One region of the Streptomyces sp. NPDC048603 genome, then DNA from elsewhere that is predicted to be linked to it. Evidence: predicted binding sites of a transcription regulator. Region 1 holds the regulator's gene; the other holds the start of a gene.

Evidence for each region. The regulator HspR, encoded in region 1, represses chaperone genes until heat shock. The targets are predictions, from matches to a motif close to TTGAGNNNNNNNNNCTCAA.
Region 2: lon (endopeptidase La) is a predicted target of HspR. The motif match lies at 3,534-3,552, and genes of this name have one in related genera.

Annotation. Positions count from the first base shown of each region.
Region 1 covers NZ_JBICVY010000003.1:460,826-466,272, reverse strand. Annotated here, with positions in the region: gene ACGFQ9_RS08855 (pyridoxamine 5'-phosphate oxidase family protein) at 23-427, shown strand; gene ACGFQ9_RS08850 ((2Fe-2S)-binding protein) at 558-872, opposite strand; gene ACGFQ9_RS08845 (helix-turn-helix transcriptional regulator) at 1,238-2,221, shown strand; gene ACGFQ9_RS08840 (heat shock protein transcriptional repressor HspR) at 2,326-2,772, opposite strand; gene dnaJ (molecular chaperone DnaJ) at 2,774-3,952, opposite strand; gene grpE (nucleotide exchange factor GrpE) at 3,986-4,633, opposite strand; gene dnaK (molecular chaperone DnaK) at 4,633-5,447, opposite strand, start outside.
Region 2 covers NZ_JBICVY010000007.1:378,567-384,013, reverse strand. Annotated here, with positions in the region: gene ACGFQ9_RS19735 (LysE family translocator) at 1-508, shown strand, start outside; gene ACGFQ9_RS19730 (MarR family winged helix-turn-helix transcriptional regulator) at 522-962, opposite strand; gene lon (endopeptidase La) at 1,115-3,511, opposite strand; gene ACGFQ9_RS19720 (immunity 49 family protein) at 3,727-4,647, shown strand; gene ACGFQ9_RS19715 (sulfurtransferase) at 4,672-5,447, opposite strand, start outside.

The DNA of each region.
Region 1 (5,447 bases):
GCCGTCACGTACGCTTCGGCGCATGGCCCATGACGTACTCAACCCGACGCCGGAGTACCTCGCCTTCTGGCGGGAACGGCACGTGTGCACCCTGACCACCCTGCGGCCGGACGGCACCCCCCACGTGGTGCCGGTGGGCGTGACGTACGACCCGGAGGCCGGAGTGGCCCGGGTGATCAGCAACAAGCACAGCAAGAAGGTCCGCAACGTGCTGGCGGCGCAGCCGGGCCGGGCGCGGGCCGCGGTCTGCCAGATGGAGGGGCGCCGCTGGGCCACGCTGGAGGGGCACGCGGTGATCCGCGCGGACGAGGCGTCGGTCGCCGACGCGGTGGCCCGCTACGCGGAGCGCTACCGGCGGACCCCGTCGCCGAACCCGGACCGGGTGGTCATAGAGATCTCGCTGGACCGCGCGATGGGGCGGGCCTGAGCGGAAGAGGGGCAATGTCCGGTTCGCATATGGACGCGGACATCACAACGGCGCCATCGTGTTCAGGTCCACGATGGCGCCGCTGTGTGGGGGAAGCACCTGAGCGATCTGCGACGACGGGGGAATCGCGTCAGGCACTGCGGGGGGTGGCGGTGGTGATATCGGGCTCGAAGAGCTGGTGGTCACGCTGATCCAGATTGACGAAGACCATGCCGTACCGGACCTCGCAACGGACCGGTTGCGGGGCGCCCCGGGGGCGGCGCAGGCAGCGGTAGGCGCGGACGTCCTCGTCCTCCTCGCGCACGATGACAATGGGCTGGCCGAAAAGGGTGACCATCAGGGAATCGCCGGCGTGGGGGATCGCCGTGACCAGATCGATGAACTGCCACCCGGACCGGTAGGCGGAGGCCATTTCCCGCCGGAAGTCGCGGTCGTCGGGGGTCATGCGTCGGACTTCCCGTGCGGAGCGGTGCCCCAGCCGCTGTCGGGCGGTACGACGCCCCAGCCGCTGTCGTTGTCGTTCTCGCCGCCGGTCGTCGCGGGCGCTCCCCAGCCGCTGTCGGCCGGCGTACTTCCCCAACCGCTGTCGGCTATGCCGAGGTTGCCTCCGGCCACCCCGTAAGCCACAACCGTGGAGAGAGCAACGGCAACCACCGAGCGAAGCAATTTCTTATACATGGTCGACTTCGTCCTCACTGGATGGATTCCTCTCCCCCGCATCTCAGACGATGACTTATCGAGCCACGTCGATGCCACTGGGGCGATGCATCATGTTCCTGTAGATGCAAAACCCTGGGGGTGGGAGATTCAGTGACAAAGGCTGTAAACCAGACACATCCCCACCCGGTGACGGAGCTGTGCGGTCTTGGATCGGAGCTCTACGCCACTGCCCTCAGCTCCGGGCGGATCGCCCGCGTGGAAGTCGAGCACACGCCCTGCCTGCTGGAATTCGCGCTGCTCCATCCCGACCCTGATGACGCCAACTGGCTCCGTCCGGTTCCCCCTTCGGTGGCCCTGGCGCAGCGGCTCCACCCGCTGGAACGGGAGATCCTGCAGCACCGCCGCGCTTCCATCGAACTGACCGAAGCGTTTGAGCCATTCATGGCCATCAGCGCGATGAGTCCCGCACCCACCCACGCGATCACCGTGCTGGAGGGTTTCAACCGCATCAACGCGGCCCTCAACCTGGCCACTTCCGAGTGCCACACCGAGATGCTGACCATCCAGCCCGGCGGCGGCCGCGCCGAGCACGTGCTGAGCCAGGCGATCGAGCGCGACCAGCCGCTCATCCGCCGGGGCGTCAGCATGCGGACCCTCTACCAGCACACGGTCCGGCACAGCCGCGGCACGATGGCCTACATCGACCGGGTGGCCGGCGGCAAGGTGGAGTTCCGGACCCTGGAGGAGCTGGTCGAGCGGCTCATCATCTGCGACGAGTCGGTCGCCTTCATCCCGGCCCGGGACGACCAGCAGGTCGCGCTGGAGCTACGGCACCCCGCCCTGGTCCGCTACCTCATCAAGGTGTTCGAGCAGCTGTGGCACCGGGCCGTGCCGCTGCGCGAGGAGGTCTCGTACGGGCCGACCCCCGAGGGGATCTCGGGCGTGCAGCGGTCCATCGCCCAGCTCCTCGTCGAGGGCCACGTGGACGAGGCCATCGCCCGCCGGCTCGGCATGAACGTACGCACCTGCCGGGCGCACATCGCCAAACTGGCCGGAACCCTCGGCAGCGGCAGCCGCGCGCAGCTGGGCTACCGCATCGCGCAGTCGGGGATCCTGGACCACCCCGGGCAGTGAACGCGCGGAGGCCCCCGCCCTGGTACGGGCGGGGGCCTCCTGCGTGTCCGGCCGGTCGGGCCGGCTCGGCTCAGGCCTGTGGCCGGCTCGGTCAGGTGGCCGGCTCAGTCCTGCGGCCGCTTGGGCCGCCACACGACCAGCGCGCCGGTCTGCTGGACGTCCTGGTACGGGACCAGGTCGCGCCGGTACGAGGCGTGGACCTGCGCCTCGCGCTGCTGCATGGCCAGGGCCGCGCCGTCGACGGCGGCCGCCAGCTCGGCGACCCGCTGCTGGAGCGCGGCCACCTGGTTCTGCAATTCGATGATCCGCTTGATGCCGGCCAGGTTGACGCCCTCGTCCTGGGACAGCTGCTGCACCGTGCGGAGCAGCTCGATGTCCCGGGCCGAGTAGCGGCGGCCCCGCCCGGCCGTGCGGTCCGGGGAGACCAGCCCGAGCCGGTCGTACTGGCGGAGGGTCTGCGGGTGCAGGCCGGAGAGCTGAGCGGCGACCGAGATCACGTAGACCGGAGTCTCATCCGTGAGCTCATAGGGATTGCGTCGTCGGCCGTCCATCTCATGCTCCCTTCGCTGCCTCGAACAGTGCGGACCTGGGGTCCTCGTCCGCCGTGGCTTCCCGGTAGGTCTCCAGGGCCTCGCGCGCCTTGTCGGACAGTTCCGCCGGAACCGCCACCTCCACGGTGACCAGCAGGTCGCCGCGGGTGCCGTCCTTGCGGACCGCGCCCTTGCCGCGGGCCCGCATCGTACGCCCGTTCGGGGTTCCCTGGGGGAGTTTCAGCGTGACCGCCGGACCGCCCAGGGTGGGCACCCGGATCTCGCCGCCGAGCGTGGCCTCCGCGAAGGACACCGGGACGGTCACCGTCAGGTTGTCGTCCTTGCGGCCGAACACCGGGTGCGCGTCCACGTGCACGACCACGTACAGGTCGCCCGCCGGGCCGCCGCGCTCGCCCGGGGCGCCCTTGCCGCGCAGCCGGATCTTCTGGCCGTCGGTGACGCCCGCCGGGATCCGGACCTGCATGGTGCGGGAGGACCGGGCCCGGCCGCTGCCCTTGCAGACCTCGCAGGGGGTCTCGGCGATCAGGCCGCGCCCCTTGCAGTCGGCGCAGGGGTCGGTGAGCGAGAACCCGCCGCCGCTGCCCCGGGAGACCTGGCCGGTGCCGACGCAGGTCGGGCACACACGGGGCGTGCCGTTCGCGTCTCCGGTGCCGGAGCACGCCTTGCAGGGGGCCTGGGAGGACATCCGGAGCGGGACCGTGGCCCCGTCCACCGCCTCGGTGAAGCTGAGCGTCACCTCGGACTCGATGTCCTGGCCGCGGCGCGGCTGGGTACGCGTACCCGGGCCGGGGCCGCCGCGGTTGAACAGCCCGCCGAACATGTCGCCGAGGCCGCCGCCGCCGAAGCCGCCGCCCGCTCCCCCGCCCTGGGCGCCCCCGAAGAGGTCGCCCAGGTCGAAGTTGAAGTTGCCGCCGGCGCCCGGGCCGGGACGGAAGCCACCGTTGCCGAAGAGGGCGCGCGCCTCGTCGTACTCCTTGCGCTTCTTGGCGTCGCCGAGGACGTCGTTCGCCTCGGAGATCTCCTTGAAACGCTCCTCGGCCGCGGCGTCACCCTTGTTGGCGTCCGGGTGGAACTCGCGGGCGAGCTTCCGGTACGCCTTCTTGATCTCGGCCTCGGTGGCGTCCTTGGGGACGCCGAGAACCTTGTAGTAGTCCTTCTCCACGAAGTCCTTCGTGCTCACCGGCGTCCCTCCTCCCAGGTCCTGCTGCGGGTGTTACTCACTGTCCTTCTTGTCGTCGGACGACTCCTTCTCGGAGTCCTCCGACTTGGGGGCCGAAGCTCCCGGCTGCGGCTCGGCCACCGCGACCCGCGCGGGGCGGATCGTGCGCTCGCCGATCCGGTACCCCGGCTGCAGGATCGCCACGCAGGTCGTCTCGGTGACGTCCGGCGCGTACGAGTGCATCAGGGCCTCGTGGATCGTCGGGTCGAAGGGCTCGCCCTCCTTGCCGAACTGCTGCAGCCCCATCTTGGCGGCCACGGTCTCCAGCGACTCGGCGACGGACTTGAACCCGCCGACGAGCTCGCTGTGTTCCCGCGCCCGGCCGATGTCGTCGAGCACGGGAAGGAGCTCGGTCAGGAGGCTCGCCACGGCGATCTCCTTGACCGTGACCCGGTCCCGGTCGACGCGGCGGCGGTAGTTCTGGTACTCGGCCTGGAGCCGCTGGAGGTCACCGGTGCGCTCGGCGAGCGCCGTACGGGCCTGGTCCAGCTGCGCCAGCAGAGCGACATCCTGTGCGGTGTCGTCCCCGGCCGGGGACGCCGCGTCCGCCTTGTCGGCGGAGTCGGCGGCCTTCGGCTCCTCGGGCGTGCCGTCGGCGGGGACGTCCGGCTTCTCGTCGAAGCCCGGGGTCTCCTCCGACATCAGACAGCGCCGCCCTTCGGCTTGTCCTCGTCCACGATCTCGGCGTCGACGACATCGTCATCGGCCTTGGTCTGGCCCGCGTCACCGGCGGCACCCTGGGCGCCCTGCGCGTCGGCGTAGATCGCCTGGCCCAGCTTCTGGGAGACGGCCGCGACCTTCTCCGTGGCGGTGCGGATCTCGGCGGCGTCCTCGCCCTTGAGCTTCTCCTTCAGCTCGGCGACGGCGGCCTCGACCTCGTCCTTGACCTCGGCCGGAACCTTGTCCTCGTTGTCCTTGACGAACTTCTCGGTCTGGTAGACGAGCTGCTCGGCCTGGTTGCGGGTCTCGGCGGACTCGCGGCGGCGCTGGTCCTCCTCCGCGTACTGCTCGGCCTCCTGGCGCATCCGGTCGACCTCTTCCTTGGCGAGCGAAGAACCGCCGGTGACGGTCATCTTCTGCTCCTTGCCCGTGCCGAGGTCCTTGGCCGTGACGTGCATGATGCCGTTCGCGTCGATGTCGAAGGCGACCTCGATCTGCGGGACACCGCGCGGGGCCGGCGGCAGGCCGGTCAGCTCGAACATGCCGAGCTTCTTGTTGTACGCCGCGATCTCGCGCTCGCCCTGGTAGACCTGGATCTGCACGGACGGCTGGTTGTCCTCGGCCGTGGTGAAGATCTCGGACCGCTTGGTCGGGATCGTGGTGTTGCGCTCGATGAGCTTGGTCATGATGCCGCCCTTGGTCTCGATGCCGAGGGACAGCGGGGTCACGTCGAGGAGCAGGACGTCCTTGACCTCGCCCTTGAGGACACCGGCCTGGAGGGTGGCGCCGATGGCGA
Region 2 (5,447 bases), on a different contig from region 1:
CATGCATACGGCGGGGGCCTTCACCGCCGTACGGATCGCGGGGGCCTGCTACCTCGTCGGCCTGGGGGGCTGGACCTGGTACTCCGCGGCCCGGCAGGCCCGGCAGGCCCGGCAGGCCCGGCAGGCCCGGCAGGCCCGGCAGGCTGAGCATCCCGTACGGGCCCGCCCCCGCCTCCGCCGCCTCGGCCGGCTCATCGGCCCGGTCCGGGCGCGCGGCGGGGGGACCTACTCCCAGGCCCTCCTCGCCAACGTGCTCAACCCCAAGGCCGCGTCCATCTACCTGACCCTGGTCCCGCAGTTCGTCGTGCCCGCCCGCCCGTTCGCCGGGCAGATCGTGGTGCTGGCCACCGCGCACGCCCTGCTGATCGCCCTCTGGCTGCTCGGCTGGAGCCTGCTGGTCGGGCGAGCGGTGCGGGCCCTGCGCCGGCCCGGGTTCCGGGCCGCGGTCGCCCGGGTCAGCGCGGTGGTGCTGGTCGCGCTGGGGCTGCGTACGGCCGTGGCGGGATGACCGCGGCCGCCGCCTACTCCGCGCCCTCGTTCAGCTGGTTCAGCAGGCGGGCCAGCTCCGCCACCTCTCCGCGGTCCCAGTCGGCCAGCTTCCGCATGTAGCGGGCCCGCCGGGCGTCCCGGACCTCTCGGAACCTCTCCCGGCCCTCCGGGGTGAGGCCGACCAGGAAGGCCCGGCCGTCCGCCGGGTCCGGTTCGCGGGCGACCAGCCCGAGGTCCTCCAGCGCGCGCAGCTGACGGCTCATCGTCGCCTTGCCGACGCCGAAGTAGGCGGCGAGGTCGGTGGCCCGCTGCCTGCCCGCGTCCTCCAGCCGTACGAGCAGCCCGTACGCGGCCGGCTCCAGCTCCGGATGGAGTTCGCGGGCCATCTCTCCGGAGGATGCGCGGGCCCGCCGAAGGAAGACGGACAGCTCCCGCTCCAGTGCGAGGAACTCCTGGTCTTCACTCCCGTGCACGTACCGCTCCCATCCGTGGTGTGTTGAGGCACCAGTATTTCCCAGCGGGACGGCCCGGACCCGCAGCGGGCGGGTCCGGGCCGTCCCGTGCCCCCGGTCAGGGGAAGGGGAGGGGAAGGGGAAGAGGAGAAGGGGAGGAGGAGGGGGCGGGGTCAGGCGGCGGCGGTGACGGCGAGCTCCGCGTCCTTCAGCGCGAGTTCCAGCACCTGCCGCACGTCGGTCACCGGGTGCACCTCCAGGCGCTCCAGCACCTCCGCCGGGACGTCGTCCAGGTCGGCCTCGTTCCGCTTGGGAATGATCACCGTCGTGATCCCCGCCCGGTGCGCGGCCAGCAGCTTCTGCTTGACGCCGCCGATCGGCAGCACCCGCCCGGTCAGCGAGACCTCGCCGGTCATCGCCACGTCGGTGCGAACCTGCCGTCCGGAGAGCAGCGAGGCGAGCGCCGTGGTCATGGTGATGCCCGCGCTCGGTCCGTCCTTGGGCACCGCGCCCGCCGGGAAGTGGATGTGCACCCCGCGGTCCTTCAGTCCGGTGACCGGCAGTTCCAGCTCGGCGCCGTGCGACCGCAGGAAGCTCAGCGCGATCTGCGCGGACTCCTTCATCACGTCACCCAGCTGGCCGGTCAGGGTCAGCCCGGCCGCGCCGGTCTCCGGGTCGGCGAGGGAGGCCTCCACGAACAGCACGTCGCCGCCGGCGCCGGTGACGGCGAGGCCGGTGGCCACGCCGGGTACGGCGGTCCGCCGCTCGGCCGGGTCCTGCGCGGACTCCGGCACGTGGTGGGGACGTCCGAGCAGCCCGCGCAGGTCCTGCTCGCCGATGGCGAAGGGCAGTTCGCGCTCCCCCAGCTCGTGCTGGGAGGCCACCTTGCGCAGCAGCCGGGCGACGGCCCGCTCCAGGTTCCGGACGCCGGCCTCCCGGGTGTACTCCCCGGCGAGCTTGCGCAGGGCTCCCTCCTCCAGGGTGACCTCGTCGGCGCCGAGGCCGGCCCGGTCCAGCTGCCGGGGCAGGAGGTGGTCGCGGGCGATGACGACCTTCTCGTCCTCGGTGTAGCCGTCCAGCCGGACCAGGTCCATACGGTCGGCCAGGGCCTCGGGGATGGCCTCCAGTACGTTGGCGGTGGCCAGGAAGACCACGTCGCTGAGGTCGAGTTCGACCTCCAGGTAGTGGTCCCGGAAGGTGTGGTTCTGCGCCGGGTCCAGGACCTCCAGGAGGGCGGCGGCGGGGTCGCCGCGGAAGTCCGAGCCCACCTTGTCGATCTCGTCGAGCAGCACGACCGGGTTCATGGACCCGGCCTCCTTGATGGCCCGGACGATCCGGCCGGGCAGGGCGCCGACGTAGGTGCGGCGGTGGCCGCGGATCTCGGCCTCGTCGCGGACGCCGCCGAGCGCGACGCGGACGAACTTCCGGCCCATGGCGTGCGCCACGCTCTCGCCGAGGCTGGTCTTGCCGACGCCGGGCGGGCCGACGAGGGCGAGCACGGCCCCTCCGCGGCGGCCGCCGACGACACCGAGGCCGCGGTCGCCGCGCCGCTTGCGGACCGCGAGGTACTCGGTGATCCGGTCCTTGACGTCGTCCAGCCCGTAGTGCTCGGCGTCGAGCACGGCGCGGGCGCCGCGGATGTCGTACGCGTCCTCGGTGCGCTCGTTCCAGGGCAGTTCCAGCACGGTGTCCAGCCAGGTCCGGATCCAGGAGCCCTCGGGGCTCTGGTCGCTGGACCGCTCCAGCTTGTCGACCTCCTTGAGGGCGGCCTCGCGCACCTTCTCGGGGAGGTCGGCGGCCTCGACCCGGCTGCGGTAGTCGTCGGCCTCCTCGCCCTCCTTCTCCCCGCCCAGCTCGCGCAGCTCCTTGCGGACCGCCTCCAGCTGACGGCGCAGCAGGAACTCGCGCTGCTGCTTGTCGACGCCCTCCTGCACGTCCTTGGCGATGGACTCGGCGACGTCCTGTTCGGCGAGGTGGTCGCTGAGCCACTTGACGGCGAGCTTCAGGCGGGCGACCGGGTCGCCGGTCTCGAGCAGCTCCACCTTCTGGGCGACGGTCAGGAACGGGGAGTACCCGGAGTTGTCGGCGAGGGCGCCCACGCCCTCGATGCCCTGCACCCGGTCCACGACCTGCCAGGCGCCGCGCTTCTTCAGCCAGCTGGTGGCGAGCGCCTTGTACTCCTTGACCAGTTCGGTGACGGCCCCGGGCAGCGGGTCGGGCACCCGCTCCTCGACGGTCTCGCCCTCGACCCAGAGGGCGGCGCCGGGGCCGGTGGTGCCGGCGCCGATCCGCACCCGGCCGAGGCCGCGGATCAGCGCCCCGGGATCACCGTCGGAGAGCCTGCCGACCTGCTCGACGGTTCCCAGCACACCGGTGCCGGCGTACTTCCCGTCGACCCGCGGCACGAGCAGGACCCGGGGCTTCCCGCTCCTGACGGCCGCCTGCGCGGCCTCGACGGCCCCGCGCACCTCGGCGTCGGTCAGGTCCAGCGGAACCACCATGCCGGGCAGCACGACCTCGTCGTCAAGCGGCAGCACGGGCAGGGTGAGCGTTACGGACGTCGAAGCCATGATCTTCCCTCCGGCAGTGAAGTTGAGCTACACGGACTCAATGCATCGGAGCCCGAGACTGTTCCCCAACGCCCGTTCGCCTGAGGCGAACAGCCATCGGATGCCGGGACGCGGGGGCCGGGGCCGGGGCCGGGGCGGTGTCCGAGGCCGCTGGTAGCGTCCGCGACGGCTGGAACGATCAAGGGACGCGGAGGGGGACGACGGTGGCGCGGGAAGTGGCGGTGCACGAAGTCGACGGGGAGCGGATCGCGCGGGCGCTGGAGGGCATCACATCGCGTACCTACGACCGGTGGTACGACCTCCGGTACGGAAGCGCGCGGCTGGACGAGCTGGACCGGATGCGGGACGAGCTCCTCGACCACGTCGCCGCCCGCGCCGCCGCGGAGGAGCCCGCCGGTGGCCTCGTGCTCGACATCCCGGCGCGCGCCGCGCTGTGGACGGCGGCGGAGTGCTCGCTGGGCGTGATGAGCGTCGGCTGTTTCCCCGAAGGTGACCAGGAGATCCGCTTCCCGCTCATCGACGATGAGCTCAGCAGCATGGACATCGCCTTCGACCACATGACCGACCGGGCGGCCACGGCCGCGGACTGGCTCGACGCCTTCGCGATCTGCGTGGTGAGCGGCCTGGTGTGGGAGTGGGAGCGGGTCAGCGGCCTGCTCCTGCGCAGCGACTACGCGCCCGCGGTCCGGGACGGGGTCCCCTACTCCCGCCACGAGTCGGTGTCGGATCCGGCGGACCTCGCCGCGATGGACGCGCTGTGCGGCTACCTGACCCCGTCGGGCGGGCACCGGCCCGGCAGTTGGCCCACCGTGACGCTGTGCAAGCCGACGGCCGAGGAGCGCGCCGAGGCCGCCCGGAAGCTGGACGCGGCCGGCCCGCTGACGCAGGACCAGCGCCTGCTCCGGGTCCTGCTGGACGACGACCGGGACGCCTTCGAGCAGGCGCTCGCGGCCCGGCTCGCCGAGCACCGGGACGCAGTGGGAGCCGATCCGGCTCCCCGGAGCCTGCTGCCGGTCGGCACCCTGGCCCTCGCCGCCCTCGCCGTCCAGGTGCACGGCTGGGAGCCCGCCGTCCGGTCCGGTTATCTGCCCGCGGCTCTCCTGGGGTCCCCGAAGGCGCTTCGGCCGGCCGGCTGAAGCCGCCGCCTCCGGTCAGGCCCGTCAGCCGGTGGTGGTGACCGGCAGGTCCGACTCGCGGCCCCAGTCGCTCCAGGAGCCGTCGTACACCGTGAGGTCCCGGTGGCCGGCCAGGTCGGCCGCCAGGGCCAGGACGCAGGCCGTGACGCCCGAGCCGCAGCTGAAGAACAGCCGGTCCGTGGCGGGAGCCACGGCGGCGAGGGCGGCACGGAGCTCCGGCACCGGGAGCATCCGGCCGTCGGAGGTCTGGAGCTCGGTGAAGGGGAGGTTGCGGGCTCCCGGCATGTGGCCGGGGCGCAGGCCCGGGCGGGGTTCCGGGGCGGTGCCGGCGAAACGGCCGCGGCTGCGGGCGTCGAGGACCGTGGCGGCCGGGTCGGCGAGCGCGGTGAGCACCTCGGCGCTGTCGGCCAGCAGTCCGGGGCGGGGCCGGGCGGTGAAGGAGCCGCGCGGTCCCTCGTACGAGGCCGGCCGTCGCTCCACCGGCAGACCGGCCGCCTCCCAGGCGGGCAGGCCGCCGTCCAGGACGGCCGCCCGGTCGAAGCCCATCGCGCGCAGCATCCACCAGGCGCGGGCGCTGGAGTAGACGCCGGCGGCGTCGTAGGCCACCACCGCGCTGGTGTCGTCCACGCCGAGGGCGCGCACCGCCTCGGCGAAGGCGGCCGCGGACGGCATGGTGTGTGGTACGGGCGAGGAGTGGTCGGAGAGTGCGCCGTCGAGGTCGAAGGGCCGGGCGCCGGGTATCCGCCGGGCGGTCCCCCGGTGGGCGCCGACCGAGGCGTCGAGGACGACGAGGCCGGGAT